3 regions of the Ornithinimicrobium avium genome follow, and region 1 is predicted to be linked to each of the others. Evidence: predicted binding sites of a transcription regulator. Region 1 holds the regulator's gene; each other region holds the start of a gene.
What was found. The regulator LexA, encoded in region 1, represses DNA repair genes until DNA is damaged. The targets are predictions, from matches to a motif close to TCGAACANNTGTTCGA.
Positions count from the first base shown of each region.

Region 2: the regulator LexA is predicted to act here: its motif matches at 3,718-3,733, upstream of recA (recombinase RecA).
Region 3: the regulator LexA is predicted to act here: its motif matches at 2,285-2,300, upstream of ruvC (crossover junction endodeoxyribonuclease RuvC).

Region 1 is NZ_CP031229.1:1,372,399-1,378,466, forward strand. Features, by position in the region: gene DV701_RS06215 (RecQ family ATP-dependent DNA helicase) at 1-1,002, opposite strand, end outside; gene DV701_RS06220 (hypothetical protein) at 1,134-1,676, shown strand; gene DV701_RS06225 (LysM peptidoglycan-binding domain-containing protein) at 1,740-2,141, opposite strand; gene lexA (transcriptional repressor LexA) at 2,370-3,098, shown strand; gene DV701_RS06235 (PRC-barrel domain-containing protein) at 3,223-3,555, opposite strand; gene DV701_RS06240 (PRC-barrel domain-containing protein) at 3,654-4,154, opposite strand; gene DV701_RS06245 (Sir2 family NAD-dependent protein deacetylase) at 4,222-5,115, opposite strand; gene DV701_RS06250 (universal stress protein) at 5,229-6,062, opposite strand.
Region 2 is NZ_CP031229.1:25,720-31,787, reverse strand. Features, by position in the region: gene DV701_RS00125 (taurine ABC transporter substrate-binding protein) at 1-897, shown strand, start outside; gene DV701_RS00120 (ABC transporter ATP-binding protein) at 894-1,727, shown strand; gene DV701_RS00115 (regulatory protein RecX) at 1,753-2,421, opposite strand; gene recA (recombinase RecA) at 2,421-3,449, opposite strand; gene DV701_RS00105 (aspartate kinase) at 3,895-5,166, shown strand; gene DV701_RS00100 (aspartate-semialdehyde dehydrogenase) at 5,172-6,068, shown strand, end outside.
Region 3 is NZ_CP031229.1:699,550-705,617, reverse strand. Features, by position in the region: gene pdxS (pyridoxal 5'-phosphate synthase lyase subunit PdxS) at 1-768, shown strand, start outside; gene pdxT (pyridoxal 5'-phosphate synthase glutaminase subunit PdxT) at 762-1,400, shown strand; gene DV701_RS03345 (YebC/PmpR family DNA-binding transcriptional regulator) at 1,460-2,227, shown strand; gene ruvC (crossover junction endodeoxyribonuclease RuvC) at 2,365-3,021, shown strand; gene ruvA (Holliday junction branch migration protein RuvA) at 3,018-3,626, shown strand; gene ruvB (Holliday junction branch migration DNA helicase RuvB) at 3,668-4,807, shown strand; gene yajC (preprotein translocase subunit YajC) at 4,956-5,282, shown strand; gene secD (protein translocase subunit SecD) at 5,282-6,068, shown strand, end outside.

The sequences.
Region 1 (6,068 bases):
GCTCGGCGCGCCCAGATGCACGACGAAGCCGAGGTCGGGCTTGTCGAAGCCCATGCCGAGGGCGCTGGTCGCCACGAGCGCCTTGACCTGGTTCTCCCTGAGCGCGGTCTCCAGACGTTCGCGCTCCTCGGGGTCGGTGCGCCCCGTGTAGGCCGCTACCTCGTGCCCCGCGGTCCGTAGCGCCTCGGCGACGTCCTCGGCGGCGGCCACCGTCAGGCAGTAGACGATGCCGCTGCCCGGCAGATCGGTCAGGTGGGCGACGATCCAGCCCAGCCGTTGCTCCGGGGTGAGCCGGGGCAGCACGCCCAGGCGCAGTGAGGCCCGCGCCAACGGACCACGGACGGTGCGCACGACCGCACCCCCGACGCCGAGCTGCTCGACGACGTCCTCGACGACCCGCTCGTTGGCGGTGGCCGTCGTCGCCAGGACCGGCGTGCCCTCCGGGAGCGCGTCGAGGAGGGTCCGGATACGCCGGTAGTCCGGACGGAAGTCGTGACCCCAGTCGCTGATGCAGTGCGCCTCGTCGACGACCAGAAGCCCGCAGCGGGCCGCGAGGTCGGGCAGCTGCTCCTCGCGGAAGCGCGGGTTGTTGAGCCGCTCCGGACTGACCAGGAGGACGTCGACCTCGTCGGCCGCCAGGGCCGCCCGCACGGTGTCCCACTCGGTGGCGTTGGCCGAGTTCATCGTCACCGCCCGGACGCCGGCCCGGGCGGCCGCGGCGATCTGGTCGCGCATCAGGGCCAGCAGGGGGGAGACGATGATCGTGGGTCCGGCGTGCTGGGCCCGCCGCAACGCGGTCGCCACGAAGTAGACCGCGGACTTGCCCCACCCGGTGCGCTGCACGACGAGCACCCGCGAGCGCTCCTGCACCAGGGCGAGCACGGCGTCGAGCTGCCCGTCCCGGAACTGCGCACCGGGGCTGCCGACCAGGCGGCGCAACGCGTCGTGGGCCGTGGCCACCAGCGTCTCGTCGGGGGTGCCGACACCCGCTCCCTCGACCATGGTGGCTCCTGCCGGGTCCTCGCTGCGCGTCATGCCCCGACCGTAACCGCCTCCTCCGACAACCACGTCGGCACATCCACAGGCGCGCGCCGGGATTGGGTCTGGCGCTGCGGGTGTGGTGCCATGGAATCATGACCGAGCCCACCTCGATGCCCTTCCAGGACGACGCACGCCGCGACGGGGCACCTCAGGACGACCCCGGCGTGGCGCCCGAGGAGTCTCTACCCTCCGGCCTGCTCCCCCCGGCCGAGACCGAGACCGACCTGCTCGCCGCACGCGTCGAGGGGCCCGAGGACCACGAGGGGATGACCGCGCTGTGGCGGGCCACGATGGGCCTGCCCAGCTGGTGGTTCATCGCGGTCGGCGAGGAAGGGCTCGAGTCGCCGGCGGCTGCCGAGATCGACGACCAGCTGATGCTGCTGACCTTCACCAACGCCGAGCGGGCCCGGCACTTCGCGGTGCAGAACGGCATGATCCGCGCGGACGAGGACATGCGGGCGATCTCGCTGGAGCCGCAGGAAGTCGTGAGCTCCGCCGACGTCTACCTCTCGGCCGAGATCGCCGGGCTCATGTTCGACCCGCACCTGACCGGCTACTTCATCTCCACCGAGCAGCTGCCGGTGGTGTGGCAGGCCATTTCCGCCGGCGAGGAGCAGGGCAGCGAACCGGGCTGAGCGGACCGGACCGCGGCTCTGCGAGCCGGCGGCAGCCGCATCAGAGAGCGGCCGCCTGCCGCGTCAGCGGCCGGGGATCACGAGGGTCTGGCCCGCTGCGATGTCGGTCGTGCTCAGCCGGTTGGCGCGCTGGATGTCGGTGACGGCCTGGCTCAGCGGAACCTCGGGCAGCTGCTCCGCGGCGAGCTGCGAGAGGGTCATCCCCGGCTCCACGGTCACGGCACTGCTGGCACCGGCTGGTCCCAGCGCGCTGACGAGGGAGGCCACGGCCAGGACCAGGACGAGCACGACGGTGCTGGTCAGGGTCAGCCGTCCGCGCCGGGTGATGCGCAGAGGATCCGTCGTCCCGGCGACCCGCTCGTGCGGAGCGACGACGCGCAGGTGGCCACCCCGACGCCGGGAGGCCGGGACGCCGAACGGCTCGGCACCGGCGACGGGGAACAGGTCGACGACTGCTGTGCTCATGGTGGTCCTCCTCGTGGTCATCAGACGCGTGTGCGATAGCACGTCTGTCCTATGTCTAGCACGAGTGTCCGGCTTTGTCGACACGCCGATCGAACAGATGTTTGCTCGATCCCTCCGTGCGCCGTACGCTGTGTGCATGTCAGGAACTCAATCAGCGACCACTGACAAACCCTCTGACCTGGCCTGACGGTCAGGACCTGGCAGCCGGAGGAGACGGGGAAGAAGGACATGGCAACGATCCACGAGATGCCCGACCGCGACGGGGGCGCCAAGCTCACCAACCGTCAGCAGCGCGTGCTGGCGGTCATCCGCGACTCGGTCGACGCCAGGGGCTACCCGCCCAGCCTGCGCGAGATCGGCGAGGCGGTGGGCCTGACCTCACCCAGCTCGGTCGCCCACCAGCTCAAGATGCTCGAGCGCAAGGGCTTCCTGCGCCGCGACCCCCACCGCCCCCGGGCGATCGAGGTCGTCGTGCCCGGGTCCGGCGACGGCGTGGGCTACCGGCGCGCCACCGCGGGCTCGCAGCGCAATGAGCCGGCTGCGGACGCCTACGACGAGACGGGCATCGGCGACGCCCGTCCCGAGGCGTCCTACGTCCCCGTCGTCGGGCGGATCGCCGCCGGCGGGCCGATCCTGGCCGAGGAGGCCATCGAGGACGTCTTCCCGCTGCCCCGCCAGATCGTCGGCGAGGGCGAGCTCTTCCTGCTCAAGGTCGTGGGCGACTCGATGGTCGACGCGGCGATCTGCGACGGCGACTGGGTCGTGGTGCGCCGACAGCCCACTGCGGTCAACGGCGACATCGTCGCCGCGATGCTCGACAACGAGGCGACGGTCAAGACCTACAAGAAGAGCAAGGAGAAGGTCTGGCTCATGCCGCACAACCCGGCCTACGAGCCGATCGACGGCGACCACGCCGTCGTGCTGGGCAAGGTCACCGCCGTCCTGCGACGCGTCTGACCGGACCGACGAGCCTCGTCCGACGCCGGCTGCCACGTGCGTCGGGCGACCCCGCAGCGCCGCCCCACTCGACCGGGGCGGCGTTGTGCTGCCCGGGTGTGCGGCGTCCGCTGTGCGGACCGGCTCAGGCGGAGGGCGCCGGACCGTCGTCGACGACGTAGTACTCGAACAGGTCCTGCTCGTCGTCCTCGGACAGGTGCCCGTCGCACGGGATGTCGGGGGCGCCCTTGATCATCGCGGTGCTGTAGGGCACCCGGATCTGGGTGTGGACGATCTCGGCGGTGCTCAGCGGGACGAAGACCCGTCGGCCGCCGAACCACCCGGTCCGCACCGTGACCCAGGCAGGTTCGCCAGTCTTGTTGTCCAGGTAGACCTGGCCCATCGTGCCGACCTTCTCGCCGCCCTGGTCCACCACCTCGGCGTCGTACAGGGCGTTGAGCTGCTCCTGCGAGATCACGTCATCCTCCTGGTTCCTCGGCCGCCGCTCGCGAGACGGCCAAGGATGAGCAGACCACACCTGAGGGCCAGGTGCCAATTCCGTCCCGGCGCCGCGGGTCAGGGACGCTCGTGGCGCCGCAGCACGGGCCGCTCCGCGAGTTCGTCGGGGTCGCCGCGCAGGATGTTGAGCGGGGCGCCGGTCACAGCCTGCTCGGGGGTCAGCGTCCCGTCGCCGACGACGTCCGAGCCCTCCTCGCGCCATACCCCGGGGCCGTCCCCGCCGAGCGGAGCGTCCGCGCTCTCCTCGCCCTCCTCCAGCGCGTAGTAGCGCCGCAGCTCGGCGACCAGCTCGGGCCCGAGGTGCTCGTCAGGCTCGACGGTGGGCGCCTCGCGCACCTCCTCGCCGGAGACCGACACGCGCAGACCTTCCTCGGTGCGCTCGGCGCCGGAGAGCGGCACGGGGTGCTCACGGTGGCCGAACCACCCGGTGTGCACCGCGATCCAGGCCGGCCGACCAGTCCGATCGTCCAGGTAGACCTGGCGCACCGGTCCCAGCCGGTCGCCGTCGACGCTGCGCACCTCGAGGTCGTAGAGGCCGTCGATCTCTTCCTGCGTCACGTCCACGTCGCTCCTCCAGCCTTCCGGGCGCGCCGGGGGGCGCGCTGCTCCCCTCATCGCACCACGCTCAGCGCGTTGCCGCACCCTCAGCACCGCCGGTATCGACGAGGTCCTCGACCAGGCGGGGCAGGACGTCGTCGAGCAGAGCGTCCAGCTGCACGGTCGCCTCGGCGTCGCCGCGCGTCCGGCCGCGCGTCACCACGCCCACGGGTATGCCGTCACGCGCGGCCCTGCGCACGAACCGGTAACCACTCATCACCTGCAGGGATGAGCCGAGCACCAGGAGCATGTCCGCCCGGCCGGTCACCTCGAACGCCTCCTCGACGACCTCCCGCGGCACCGACCCGCCGAAGAAGACGACGTCCGGCTTGAGCCGGTCGTGCCCGCAGACCAGGCACCGGGGCGCGCGGAAGGTGCGGACGAGGTCCTCGGGCAGGACCACGTCGCCGTCGGGTCGCACCTCGGCGACGGTCCCCGGGTCGAAGTCGGGGTTGGCCACTGCCAGCCACGCGTGCACCTGCTCGCGGTCGTAGGTCTCCCCGCAGTCGAGGCAGACCACCCGGCCGAGGTTGCCGTGCAGCTCGACGACACCGGTGGCGCCGGCGCGCTGGTGCAGCCCGTCGACGTTCTGGGTGATGATGCCCGTGACGAGCCCGGCGGCCTGCAGGTCGGCGACCGAGACGTGGGCGGCGTTGGGCCGGGCCGCGTCGAAGCGCTCCCACCCGGTGTAGGCGCGCGCCCAGTAGCGCTGCCGACCCTGCGCGGAGCCGGCGAACTCTGCGTGCTGCATCGGCTGGACCCGACGCAGGCCGTCGGGTCCGCGGTAGTCCGGGATCCCCGAGGCGGTCGACATGCCCGCGCCGCTGAGCACCACGACCCCGCCGTCGGCGAGCAGGTCGCGCAGCACGGCATACCGATGCTCGTCCACCGCGGTGCGGGGCGGGAGATGGTCGGTTTCCATCCCCCCATCATCCACGCCCGGCCGCCACGGCGCCCCCACGCCCGACCCCGCAGGCACGGTGCCGACGTGCGGAAGGGCCGCCGGGATGCTCCCGACGGCCCTTCCTTCCGCCCTCACAGGACCAAGACCGGGCACTCAGCGTGCTCCACGACCGCGGCCGCGGTGGCCCCACGAGGGACCATGAGCACCTCGGCGCCGGAGGCCTGGTCGAGCAGCGCCGCCACCGGGTGACGGTCGGTGGCCAACGCCACCATCTCCAGACCGGGGTATGCCGCGCGCCACGGTCGCAGCGCCTCCTCCAGACCGCTCTCGGCCCGGTCGGCGTGCTCGGACCAGACCTGCGGGATGGTCCTGCCGATCATCGCCTCGTCGGCCGGGACCGACCAGGTGGCGACCGCCACGAGCGGACGACCCAGGCGGACCGCCCTGGCTGTCGCCGCGGCCAGTGCCCTGTCGGAGACCGCCTCGACGACCACGGGTGCGGCCGGCTCGAGCGTTCCCGGGTCCCAGCCGCTGGGGACGATCACCGTGACCGGGCCGTCCGTCTCGTGAGCCAGCCGACGGGCGGTGGACCCCAGGGTCATCTCCCGGAACCCGCCGGCCCCGCGCCGACCCACGACGAGCATCGGCTCGGCGCCGACGCCCTCGTCCTGCGCGTCCCGGACCTGTTCGCGGGCCGTGCGGACCAGACCGGCCGCCGGGCCCGACGCGCCGGCGACCCGGGCGACCACCTGCAGGTCCTTGTCGACCTGCAGGGCACCAGCTGTGGCGCGTTCCAGCGTGGCCCGCGCCGCCGCTCCTCCTACGCCTCCGTCGTCGTGCACCAGCACCAGCGTGGCTGAGGATGACAGCGCCTCCGCGGCCGCCCAGGCGACCGCGGAGGCGTTGTGCGCCGATCCGTCCACGCCGACCAGCACCGACCCGGAGGCCTGCACCGTGGCGCTCACGGCGGG
Region 2 (6,068 bases), 1.3 Mb from region 1:
TACCAGAGCATCCCCAACGGCGACCTGCTGGTGAAGCAGGAAGGCCTGCTGGAGGCCTGCATGCCGAACGCGGACATCAGCTGGATCAACTTCGAGTCCGGCGGTGCGGCGATCCAGGGCTTCGGCTCCAACTCGGTCGACATCGGCCTGGCGGGGTCGAGCCCCTCGGTCAAGGCGATGTCGGCGCCCCTGGACATCGACGTGCAGACCGTCTACATCTTCGACGTCATCGGTGAGGCGGAGTCGCTGGTCGTCAAGGACCCGAGCATCACCGACCTGGCCGGCCTGAAGGGCAAGAAGGTGGCGGTGCCGTTCTCCTCGACCGCGCACTTCTCCCTGCTGAAGGTGCTGGGCGACGAGGGCATGACCGGGCAGGTGGACCTGGTCAACCTCTCCCCCGACGCGATCGTCGCCGCCTTCGACCGGGGCGAGGTGGACGCGGCCTGGACCTGGGCGCCGACCCTGACCCAGCTGCTCGACGACGGTGCCACGCGCATCATGTCCAACGCCGACGCCGCCGCCCTGGGCTTCGCCACCTTCGACCTGGCCATCGCCAAGCGGGACTTCATCGAGGCCAACCCCGCGTTCATGGTCATGTGGACCCGCATCCAGGACTATGCGAGCACCCAGATCCAGCAGCACCCGCAGGAGGCCGCCGTCCCGGTCGCGGCCGAGCTCGGGATCACGCCGGACCAGGTGCTCCAGCAGTTCAAGGGCTACACCTACCCCGACGCCAAGACGCAGCTGGCCGACTACTACGGCGGCCAGGAGATGGCCGACGTGCTGTCCGAGACCGCCACGTTCCTGGCCGAGCAGGGCGAGATCGACGAGGTGGCCGACCCCCAGCACTACGCCGACGGCGTCTACTCCACCGCCCTGGAGGAGGTCGGACAGTGAGCGTCCCGGCGCAGGGCGGCGCCCCGCAGCCATCGCAGGCAGCGGTGTCCTCCGGGGTGGGGATCACCCTGGACCACCTCTCCCACCGCTACATCACCGACGCCGGCGAGGTCGTGCACGCGGTGGCCGACACCTCGGTGCAGATCCCGGCGGGCCAGTTCGTGTGCGTCGTGGGTCCCTCCGGGTGCGGCAAGACCACGCTGCTCAAGGCGATCGCCGGTTTCCTGCGGCCCACCGGCGGTCAGGTCCTGGCCGGCGGGGAGCCGGTGCGGGGCCCCGGTGCCCAGCGCGGCGTCGTCTTCCAGCAGGCCAACCTCTACCCCTGGCTCACCGTCCGCAAGAACGTCGAGCTGGGCCTGCGCTTCCGCGGCACGCCGGCGGCGGAACGCCGCGCCGCGGCCGAGGAGGCGCTGGACCTGGTCGGGCTCGTCAAGTTCATGGACGCCAAGCCCTACGAGCTCTCCGGCGGTATGCAGCAGCGCTGCCAGATCGCCCGGGTCCTGGCCACGGACCCGGGCATCATCCTGATGGACGAGCCGTTCGGCGCCCTCGACGCCATCACCCGGCACCGGCTGCAGAACGAGCTGCTCACGATCGCGCGGCAGAAGAAGAAGACGATCTTCTTCATCACGCACTCGGTCGACGAGGCGGTCTTCCTCGGCGACCGGGTCATCGTGATGTCGCCCCGCCCCGGCCGTGTCGTGATGGACCAGCCGGTGCAGATCTCCTCGCACTACGACCGGCTGCTGCTGGACGAGCTGCGCTCGGTCCCGGAGTACACACAGCTGCGCGACCGCATCAGCGAGGCGATCCGCGAGGACGAGCACTGACCGGCCGGCACAGCCGGTCGCGGGCTCAGTCCCGGCTGTGCTCGGGCAGGGAGTCGAGCGCCTCGCGCACCACCTGGTAGGACACCGACGAGCCGTAGCCCTTTCGGGCCAGGTAGGCCGCCAGCCTGCGGGTCTGGACCTCCCGGTCCAGGCCGCGCATGGTCCGCAGCCGCCGCGTGACCAGAGCCCGCGCCTGGTCCTTCTCGCGCTCGGGGTCGACCTCGTCCAGCACGGCGTCGACGAGCTCGTCGGCGACCCCCTTGCGGCGCAGCTCGTGCCGCAGGGCACTGGCGGCCAGCCCTTTGGTCTCCTGCTGGGAGCGGACGAACATCTCGGCGTACGCCTCGTCGTCGACCAGGCCGACCTCGCCCATCCGGTCGAGCACCCGCGCCGCGACGTCGGGAGCCGTGCCACGGTCGCGCAGCTTGTCCTCCAGCTGCTTGCGCGTGCGCGGCCCCATCGCCAGCTGACGGAGCACGCTACGCCGGGCGACGTCGTGCGGGTCCGGCTCTCCGGGACGTCCAGCGCCGATGAGCCCCCTACCCGGCGGTCCGCCGCCTGAACTTGCGCCGTCCGGCTCTCGTCCGCCTCGTCGCTTCTCCTCGGCGGGCCGGAGCCCGGAGGCACTGGCGGCGGCCTCCGCCGCCGCCAGTGCTTCGCGCGCCGCGTCCAGCCGCTCGGCGTCGGCGGCCATCAGAAGTCGACCGAGACCTCACCGGTGACCGGGTCCACCCCGGCCGGGAGGTCGTCGGCGGCTGCAGGGCGGGGGACGCCGATGCCGAGCTTGGTCTTGATCTTGCTGTCGATCTCGTCGGCGAGGTCGGGGTTGTCCTTGAGGAACTGGCGGGCGTTCTCCTTGCCCTGCCCCATCTGGTCGCCCTCGTAGGTGTACCAGGCGCCGGACTTGCGCACGAAGCCGTGCTCCACGCCCATGTCGATCAGCCCGCCCTCGCGGGAGATGCCCTGCCCGTAGAGGATGTCGAACTCCGCCAGCTTGAACGGCGGGGACACCTTGTTCTTGACGATCTTGGCGCGCGTGCGGTTGCCGACCGCGTCCGTGCCGTCCTTCAGCGTCTCGATACGGCGCACGTCGATGCGCACCGAGGCGTAGAACTTCAGCGCCTTGCCGCCCGTGGTCGTCTCCGGACTGCCGAACATGACGCCGATCTTCTCGCGCAGCTGGTTGATGAAGATCGCGGTCGTGCCGGTCGTGCTCAGCGCCCCGGTGATCTTGCGCAGGGCCTGCGACATCAGTCGCGCCTGGAGACCGACGTGGCTGTCGCCCATCTCGCCCTCGATCTCCGCCCGCGGGACCAGCGCCGCCACCGAGTCGATGACGACGATGTCCAGCGCGCCGGAGCGGATCAGCATGTCCGCGATCTCCAGCGCCTGCTCGCCCGTGTCCGGCTGGCTGACCAGCAGCGCGTCGGTGTCCACCCCGAGATTCTTGGCGTACTCCGGGTCGAGCGCGTGCTCGGCGTCGATGAAGGCGGCGATGCCGCCGGCACGCTGGGCGTTGGCGACGGCGTGCAGAGCGACGGTGGTCTTGCCGCTGGACTCCGGACCGTAGATCTCCACCACGCGACCGCGCGGGAGACCGCCGACGCCGAGCGCGACGTCGAGCGCGATCGCCCCGGTCGGGATCACCTGGATCGGCGGCCGGTCCTCGTCCCCCAGCCGCATGATCGAGCCCTTGCCGTGCTGCTTCTCGATCTGCGCCATGACGGCATCGAGCGACCGCAGCTTGTCGCTGCCCGCCGCTCCCCGTGTCGCGGCCGTCTGGGCTGTCTTGCTCTGAGCCATCGTCTGCTCCTTCGTCTCGTGATGGGCGCGCCTACCTTCGACCGACCTCCGGTCGTCGCCCCCGTTGCGAGGACGTCTGTCTCCGTGTCCGATCAGACGCTAGGCGCCGCCACCGACAGACCCGGTCGACCACCTGGAGGCTGTGGACGACGGGCGCTGCGGGAGGCGCCATGTGGACAACAGTAGATCGAAAGCCTGTACGAAGGCGAGAGCAGGTTTCGGCGTGTCGCGGATCGTCTGCGCACCCCGGCGCGCTTCCCCGACGTCAACCGGGTCTGCCGCCACCCCTACACTGGTCTGCCATCCGGGGTTTCCGACACCGCCGTCTCCCGTGCCCACCCAAGCCCTGCCACCAGGAAGCTCCATGGCCCTGCTCGTGATGAAGTTCGGCGGTTCGTCGGTCAGCGACGCCGCGGCGATGTCCCGTGTCGCCCGTCGGGTCGTCGCTGTCCGTGAGGCCGGCGACCAGGTCGCCGTCGTGGTGTCGGCGATGGGAGACACCACCGACGAGCTGCTCGACCTGGCCGCCCAGGTCGCCCCGGGGGTCCCGCCCGAGCGCGAGATGGACATGCTCCTCTCCGCCGGGGAACGCATGTCGATGGCTCTGCTCGCGATGGCGGTCCAGCAGCTCGGGGTGCCGGCCCGGAGCTTCACCGGCTGGATGGCTGGCATGCGCACGGACACCGCCCACGGCAGCGCCCGGCTGCTCGACGTGCAGCCGGCCCGCGTGCGCCGGGCGCTGGACGAGGGCAGCGTCGCGATCGTCGCCGGGTTCCAGGGCATCTCCACCGACGACGACGTGACCACCCTCGGCCGCGGCGGCTCCGACACGACGGCGGTCGCGCTGGCCGCAGCGCTCGACGCCGACGTCTGCGAGATCTACACCGACGTCGACGGGCTCTACACCGCCGACCCGCGCATCGTGCCCAGCGCCCGCCGCGTCACCCGGCTCACCATCGAGGAGACCCTCGAGATGGCCGCCCACGGCGCCAAGATCCTGCACCTTCGCGCCGTCGAGTACGCGCGCAGGTTCAACGTCCCGCTCCATGTCCGCAGCAGCTTCTCCGACCAGGAGGGCACGCGGATCCTGACCGGCCGACCCCTGACGGAGGACACCATGGAAGAACCGATCATCTCCGGGATCGCGCACGACCGGTCGCTGGGGAAGGTGACCGCTGTCGGCATACCCGACCGGCCGGGCGCCGCCGCCGCCGTCGTCGGCGCCGTCGCCCGCGCAGGGGTGTCCGTCGACATGATCGTCCAGAACGTGTCGACCTCGGACGCCGCCACCTCGGACATCTCCTTCACGATTCCCGAGGCCGACGGACGCACGACCGTGGCCGCCGTCCGCGCGCTGCAGGACGAGATGGGCTTCGCCGACGTCCTCTACACCAGCCACGTGGGCAAGCTGTCGCTCATCGGCGCCGGTATGCGGTCCAACCCCTCGGTCGCCTCCCGGCTGTTCGCCGCGCTGGCTGACGCGGGGGTCAACATCGAGATGATCAGCACCTCCGAGATCCGCATCTCGGTGATCTGCGACCAGGTCGACCTGGAGGATGCGGTCAGGGCGGTGCACACGGCGTTCGAGCTGGACGCCGACGAGGACGCCGTGGTCTACGGCGGGACAGGACGATGAGCACGATGACGCACGAGACGGCATACGCGGGCAGGCATCTGCACCTGGCGGTGGTCGGCGCCACGGGCCAGGTCGGCGGGGTGCTGCGCACGCTCCTTTCCGAGCGCGCCTTCCCGGTGGCTTCGATCCGCTACTTCGCCTCGGCGCGCTCCGCGGGCTCCGAGCTGCCCTGGGAGGGCTCGGTCAACGGCCTCGAGGGGTATGACGCACCTCGCCAGATCGTGGTCGAGGACGTCGAGACCGCGGACCTCTCCGGCATCGACGTGGCCCTCTTCTCCGCCGGCGGCGGGGCGTCGCGAGTCCACGCGCCACGCTTCGCCGAGGCCGGGGCCGTGGTCGTCGACAACTCCTCCGCCTGGCGGATGGACGAGCGCGTGCCCCTGGTCGTCAGCGAGGTCAACCCCGACGCCCTGCAGCTGGCGGTCCGCGACGGCGGCGCGCGCATCGTCGCCAACCCCAACTGCACCACGATGGCCGCCATGCCGGTGCTGGCTCCGCTGCACGCGCAGGCCGGCCTCGAGCGGCTGCGCGTGGCGACCTACCAGGCCGTGTCCGGCTCGGGCGTCGCCGGTGTCGACGAGCTGGGAGGGCAGGTGCGCGAGGCCGTGGAGGGCGACTCCCGCATCGAGGATCTGGCGCACGACGGGTCCGCGGTCGCCCTCCCCGCGCCCGAGGCCTACGTGGCACCGATCGCTTTCAACGTCGTCGCGCTCGCCGGCGACCTCGTCGAGGACGGGGAGACCTCCGAGGAGGTCAAGCTGCGCACCGAGTCGCGCAAGATCCTGGGGATCCCCGGGCTCGCCGTGGCCGGGACGTGCGTCAGGGTCCCGGTCTTCACCGGTCACAGCCTGGCCCTGCACGCGGAGTTCGCGCGGCCGATCACCCCTGAACAGGCGACGAAG
Region 3 (6,068 bases), 670 kb from region 1:
GTCGCGGTCATGGCGCTGGAGCGCGTGCCCGCCGACATCCGGGCCCAGGGCGGGGTGTCGCGGATGAGCGACCCCGACATGATCGACAGCATCATCGAGGCCGTCTCCATCCCGGTCATGGCCAAGGCTCGGATCGGTCACTTCGTCGAGGCCCAGGTCCTGCAGAGCCTCGGCGTGGACTACGTGGACGAGTCCGAGGTGCTGACCCCGGCCGACTACGCCAACCACATCGACAAGTGGGCCTTCACCGTCCCCTTCGTCTGCGGCGCGACCAACCTGGGCGAGGCGCTGCGGCGGATCACCGAGGGCGCGGCGATGATCCGCTCCAAGGGCGAGGCCGGCACCGGTGACGTGTCCAACGCGACCACGCACATGCGCTCCATCCGTGGCGAGATCCAGCGGCTCACCTCGATGGCCGAGGACGAGCTCTACGTCGCGGCCAAGGAGCTGCAGGCGCCCGTCGAGCTGGTCAAGGAGGTCGCCCGGAGCGGCAGGCTGCCCGTGGTGCTCTTCACCGCGGGCGGCATCGCCACGCCGGCGGACGCCGCGATGATGATGCAGCTGGGCGCCGAGGGCGTCTTCGTCGGCTCCGGCATCTTCAAGTCCGGCAACCCGGCCCAGCGCGCCGCCGCCATCGTCAAGGCCACCACCTTCCACGACGACCCCGACACGATCGCGCAGGTCTCCCGCGGCCTGGGCGAGGCGATGGTCGGGATCAACGTGGACGACATCCCGCAGCCGCACCGCCTCGCCGAGCGGGGCTGGTGACCACGGCCCCGGTCCTCGTGGGCGTCCTGGCCGTCCAGGGCGACGTGCGCGAGCACGTCGCGGCCCTGGAGCGGTCCGGGGCGGCGGTGCGCAGGGTACGTCGCCCGGAGGAGCTCGAGGGCCTGGACGGTCTCGTCGTGCCGGGCGGGGAGTCGACCACGATCGACCGGCTCGCCCGCATCTTCGGGCTGCACGAGCCGGTGCGCGCCCTCGTGCGTGCGGGCCTGCCCGTCTACGGGTCCTGCGCGGGCATGATCCAGCTCGCCGACCAGATCCTGGACGGCCACGCGGAGCAGCAGACCTTCGGCGGCATCGACATGACCGTTCGGCGCAACGCCTTCGGGCGGCAGGTCGACTCCTTCGAGGCCGGTCTGGTGGTGCCGGCGCTGCTGGAGCCGGAGCGGCCCTTCCCCGCCGTGTTCATCCGGGCACCGCGGGTCGAGCACCACGGCCCCGGGGTCCAGGTCCTGGCACGCGTCGACGACGCTGTGGTCGCGGTGCGCCAGGGCAACCTGCTGGCGACCTCCTTCCACCCCGAGGTCAGCGGCGACGACCGCGTGCACCAGCTCTTCGTGCGCATCTGCTGCGCGCACCACGCGGCCGTGCGTCCCACGGTCGCTACCGCGTCCTGACCCGCGCCTAGTAGCATCGTGGGTTGTTCACGTCAGCTGCGGCGAGCGAAGGAGAGCGGATGAGCGGCCACTCCAAGTGGGCGACGACGAAGCACAAGAAGGCGGTCATCGACGCCAAGCGGGGCAAGCTCTTCGCCAAGCTGATCAAGAACGTCGAGGTCGCGGCCCGGATGGGCGGCGGCGACCCGGCCGGCAACCCGACGCTGTTCGACGCCATCCAGAAGGCGAAGAAGTCCTCGGTGCCCAACGACAACATCGACCGCGCCGTCAAGCGCGGGTCCGGCGCGGAGGCCGGTGGGGCGAGCTACGAGGCGCTGACCTACGAGGGCTACGCGCCCGGCGGCGTGGCGCTCTACATCGAGTGCCTGACCGACAACAAGAACCGTGCGGTCATGGAGGTGCGCACCGCCCTGACGCGCAACGGCGGCACGATGGCCGACAGCGGCTCGGTGGCCTACCTGTTCAACCGCAAGGGCCAGGTCGTGGTCCCCAAGGAGCAGGACTCCGGGGAGCTCACCGAGGACACCCTGCTGGAGTCCGTGCTCGAGGCCGGCGTCGAGGAGGTCTCCGACCTCGACGACGTCTTCGAGGTCATCAGCGACGCGGCCGACGTGGTGCAGGTGCGGACCGCGCTGCAGGAGGCCGGCCTGGACTACGACTCCGCCGAGGTGACCTTCGTGCCCAGCATGGAGGTCACGATGGACGCAGACGGCGCGCGCAAGGTGATGCGGGTGATCGACGCCCTGGAGGACTGCGACGACGTGCAGAACGTCTACTCCAACGCGGACATCCCCGACGTGGTCCTCGAGGCGCTCGAGGAGGACTGACCGCCCCGGGAGCGTGTCGCGGTCCCGCGGCGGCGCCACCGTGGACTAGCGTGGGGTGCGAACACCTGTCCGCACCGCGCGCCGCGCGGGTCGCGTCCTCACGAGGGTCGTGGCGACACCGAACCAGGAGGTCGATCGTGCGCGTGCTCGGAGTCGACCCCGGGCTGACCCGGTGCGGGATCGGCGTCGTCGAGGGCCTGCCCGGCCGTCGGCTGCGGATGGTCGCGGTCGGGGTCGTCCGCACCCCCGTGGACCAGGAGCCGCAGGACCGGCTCCTGTCGGTCCAGACCGAGATCGACCAGTGGATCGCCGACTGGGCGCCGGACGCCGTGGCGGTGGAGCGGGTCTTCGCCAAGGCGAACATCAAGGGGATCATGGGCACCGCCCAGGCCTCGGCGATCCCGATGCTCGCGGCCGCGCGGCTCGGCCTGGCCCTGGGCATGCATACGCCCTCGGAGGTCAAGGCGGCCGTCACCGGCAACGGTCGCGCCGACAAGGCGCAGGTGACGAACATGGTGACCCGGATCCTGGGGCTGCAGGTCGCCCCGCGACCGGCGGACGCCGCCGACGCCCTGGCCCTGGCCATCTGCCACCTGTGGCGCAGCGGGGCCGACGAGCGCCTGGTGGGCGGCACCGAGGCCGGCAACCTCATCCAGCAGGCAGAGCTGCGTGCCCAGGACGCCGCGCCCAACCGGCTGGCGCAGCTGCACGCCCAGCACCGGGCCGCCACCCGGTCGGCGTCCGCCCGCTCGGGCGCCCGAACGTCCCTGACCACCAGGAGGATCGTCCCGTGATCGCTTCCGTGCGCGGAGCCGTCCGCCACGTCGGCCTGGACCACGTCGTCGTCGAGGTCGGCGGCGTCGGGCTGCTCGTCCACACCACGCCCGCCACCGCGGCCGACCACCGCCCCGGGCAGGAGGCCGACCTGGAGACCAGCCTGGTCGTGCGCGAGGAGTCCCTGACGCTCTACGGCTTCGCCGGGGCCGACGCCAAGGCCCTCTTCCAGCAGCTGCAGACGGTCTCGGGGGTCGGGCCGCGCCTCGCCCTGGCGATGCTGGCGGTGCACGCCCCCGACGAGGTCCGGCGGGCACTGGCCCAGGGTGACCTGGCGGCGCTGACCAAGGTGCCGGGCATCGGGCGCAAGTCGGCCGAGCGGCTCGTGCTCGAGCTCAAGGACAAGATCCTCGCCACCGGCGCGGGAGCGGCCGACCTCACGGCCCGGCCCGCGGCCGCCGGTGCGGGCGGGGCCGTGCACGGCCAGGTCAGGGAGGCGCTCGAGGGCCTGGGCTGGTCCGCCAAGCAGTCCACCGACGCCGTGACGACCGTCACGCGCGGCGCCGACGCACCCACCGAGGTCTCCGAGATCCTGCGTGCCGCCCTCAGGGAGCTGGGCCGGTGAGCCTGGAGGACTCCCCCGGCTGGGCCGACGGCTCGCGGGAGATCGGCGTCGACGACGGTGGGGAAGCGGTCGCCGGCCGGGTCGTGGACGTCGGCTCCAACGAGGAGGAGCGGCGTGTCGAGGCGGCGCTGCGCCCGCGCCGGCTCGCGGACTTCCCCGGCCAGCACCGGGTGCGCGACCAGCTGGGCCTGGTCCTGGAGGCGGCGCGGCGGCGCGGCTCGCCGCCCGACCACGTGCTGCTCTCCGGACCGCCCGGTCTGGGCAAGACGACGCTGGCCCTGATCGTCGCCGCCGAGATGGAGCAGCCGATCCGCATCACCTCCGGCCCGGCCATCCAGCACGCCGGCGACCTGGCGGCCGTCCTGTCCTCGCTCGTCGAGGGGGAGGTGCTCTTCCTCGACGAGATCCACCGGATGTCGCGGCCGGCCGAGGAGATGCTCTACCTGGCGATGGAGGACTTCCGGGTCGACGTCATCGTCGGCAAGGGCCCCGGCGCCACCGCGATCCCGCTCGAGCTGCCACCCTTCACCGTCGTCGGTGCCACGACCCGGGCGGGGCTGCTCCCCGCACCGCTGCGCGACCGCTTCGGCTTCACCGGCCACCTGGACTACTACGCCACCAGGGACCTGGTGACGATCCTCACCCGCAACGCCGAGCTGCTGGGCATCGAGGCGGACGTGCCCGGCATCGAGGAGATCGCCTCCCGTTCCCGCGGCACGCCCCGGATCGCCAACCGGCTGCTGCGCCGCGTGCGCGACTGGGCGCAGGTGCACGGCGACGCCCGGGTCGACGACGCCGCGGCGCACGCCGCGCTGAAGCTCTTCGACGTCGACGAGCTCGGCCTGGACCGGTTGGACAGGGCCGTGCTGGAAGCGCTGTGCACCCGGTTCGGCGGCGGACCCGTCGGGCTGTCCACGCTCGCTGTCGCGGTCGGGGAGGAGCCGGACACGGTGGAGACGGTGGCCGAGCCCTACCTGGTGCGCGAAGGCTTCATGGTGCGCACGCCGCGAGGACGGGCGGCCAGCCCCGCCGCCTGGCGGCACCTGGGGCTGAGCGCCCCTCGCGACGCCGCTACCTTCGCTCCCGGGGCCGCCGGTGGCGGCCGGCTCGCCGACGGTCAGGACCTGCTGCCGCTGGAGACCGACGAGACCGCCGGAGCCGACGACGGGGCGGACCGCTGACCCCCGCTGCCCCGGACCCGGACACGGCACCCCGGGTCTTTGGTGCCGTCAGGAGCCTCACCTAGACTGCCCCGGGTGCCTGCGTCGTCGACGGCACAGGCCGGTGCCCCACGGGCACACGTCGCGCTCCACACGTAAAGGGTCCCTCATGACGCCACTGATCGCCGCTGCTCCCGCCACGGGAGGAGGGACGGGCACGCTGCTGCTCCTCGCGCTCCCGTTCGGGCTGCTGATCTTCCTCATGTTCTCCCAGCGGCGGCGCGCCAAGGCCGTGGCCACCGCGCAGGCCGAGCTGGCGGTCGGCCAGCAGGTGATGGCCGCGGCCGGCATCTACGGCACCATCTCTGCGCTGGACGGCGACGTCGTGCACCTCGAGATCGCCCCGGGCGTCAGGATCCGTGTCGCTCGCCGGGCCATCGTCCCCGACCCCCAGGACCAGCAGAGCACCCACCGGCCCGCGGAGGACGACGCCTGATGTCGTTCACGACCCGAGGCTCGCGCCGTGAGGAGGACCTCCCGGGGCTGGGCAGCACCACCTCCCGCCGGCAGCGCTCCGGCGGCAGCCGGCGGCGGCGGCGCCCGCCGCGACGCAACGCGCGCACCCGTGGCCCCTTCCGCACCCTGATCAGCCTGCTCGTCGTGACCCTCGCTCTCTTCGCCGGCCTCGGCGCCGCCCACCTGTGGGGCAGCCCCCCGGCCCAGCTCTCCCCGCAGCTCGGCCTGGACCTCGCCGGCGGACGTCAGGTCGTCCTGGCGCCCAAGATCGAGGGGGGCGGGTCGGTGGGCACCCAGCAGCTGGAGCAGGCCATCGACATCATCCGCCGCCGCGTCGACGCGTCCGGCACCGCGGAGGCCGAGGTCTCCCGCCTCGGGCAGAACATCTCCGTGGCCATCCCCGGCAACCCGACCCCGGACCAGCTCGAGGCGCTGAGCCGCTCCTCGCAGATGTTCTTCCGGCCGGTCCTCGTGGCCCAACCGGTCATGCCGGCCGGCGAGCAGCCGCAGGCCCCGCGCGAGCTGCCGCTGCCCTCCGAGCAGCGCCAGGACATGGTCCAGCAGCTCGCGCCCCCGCAGACGCCGGCCCCCAGCGAGGACCAGGCCACCTCGACCGAGGAGAACCGCGGCGGCGAGCGGCTCTCGGCGCAGGGCACCGACGACGCCGCGCAGAGCGCCCCGGCCGGTGCCGACGACGCGGAGCAGACCACGGCGCCCGGGCAGGAGGCACCCCCGGCGAGCAACCCCTCCGACCTCTCCCAGATCA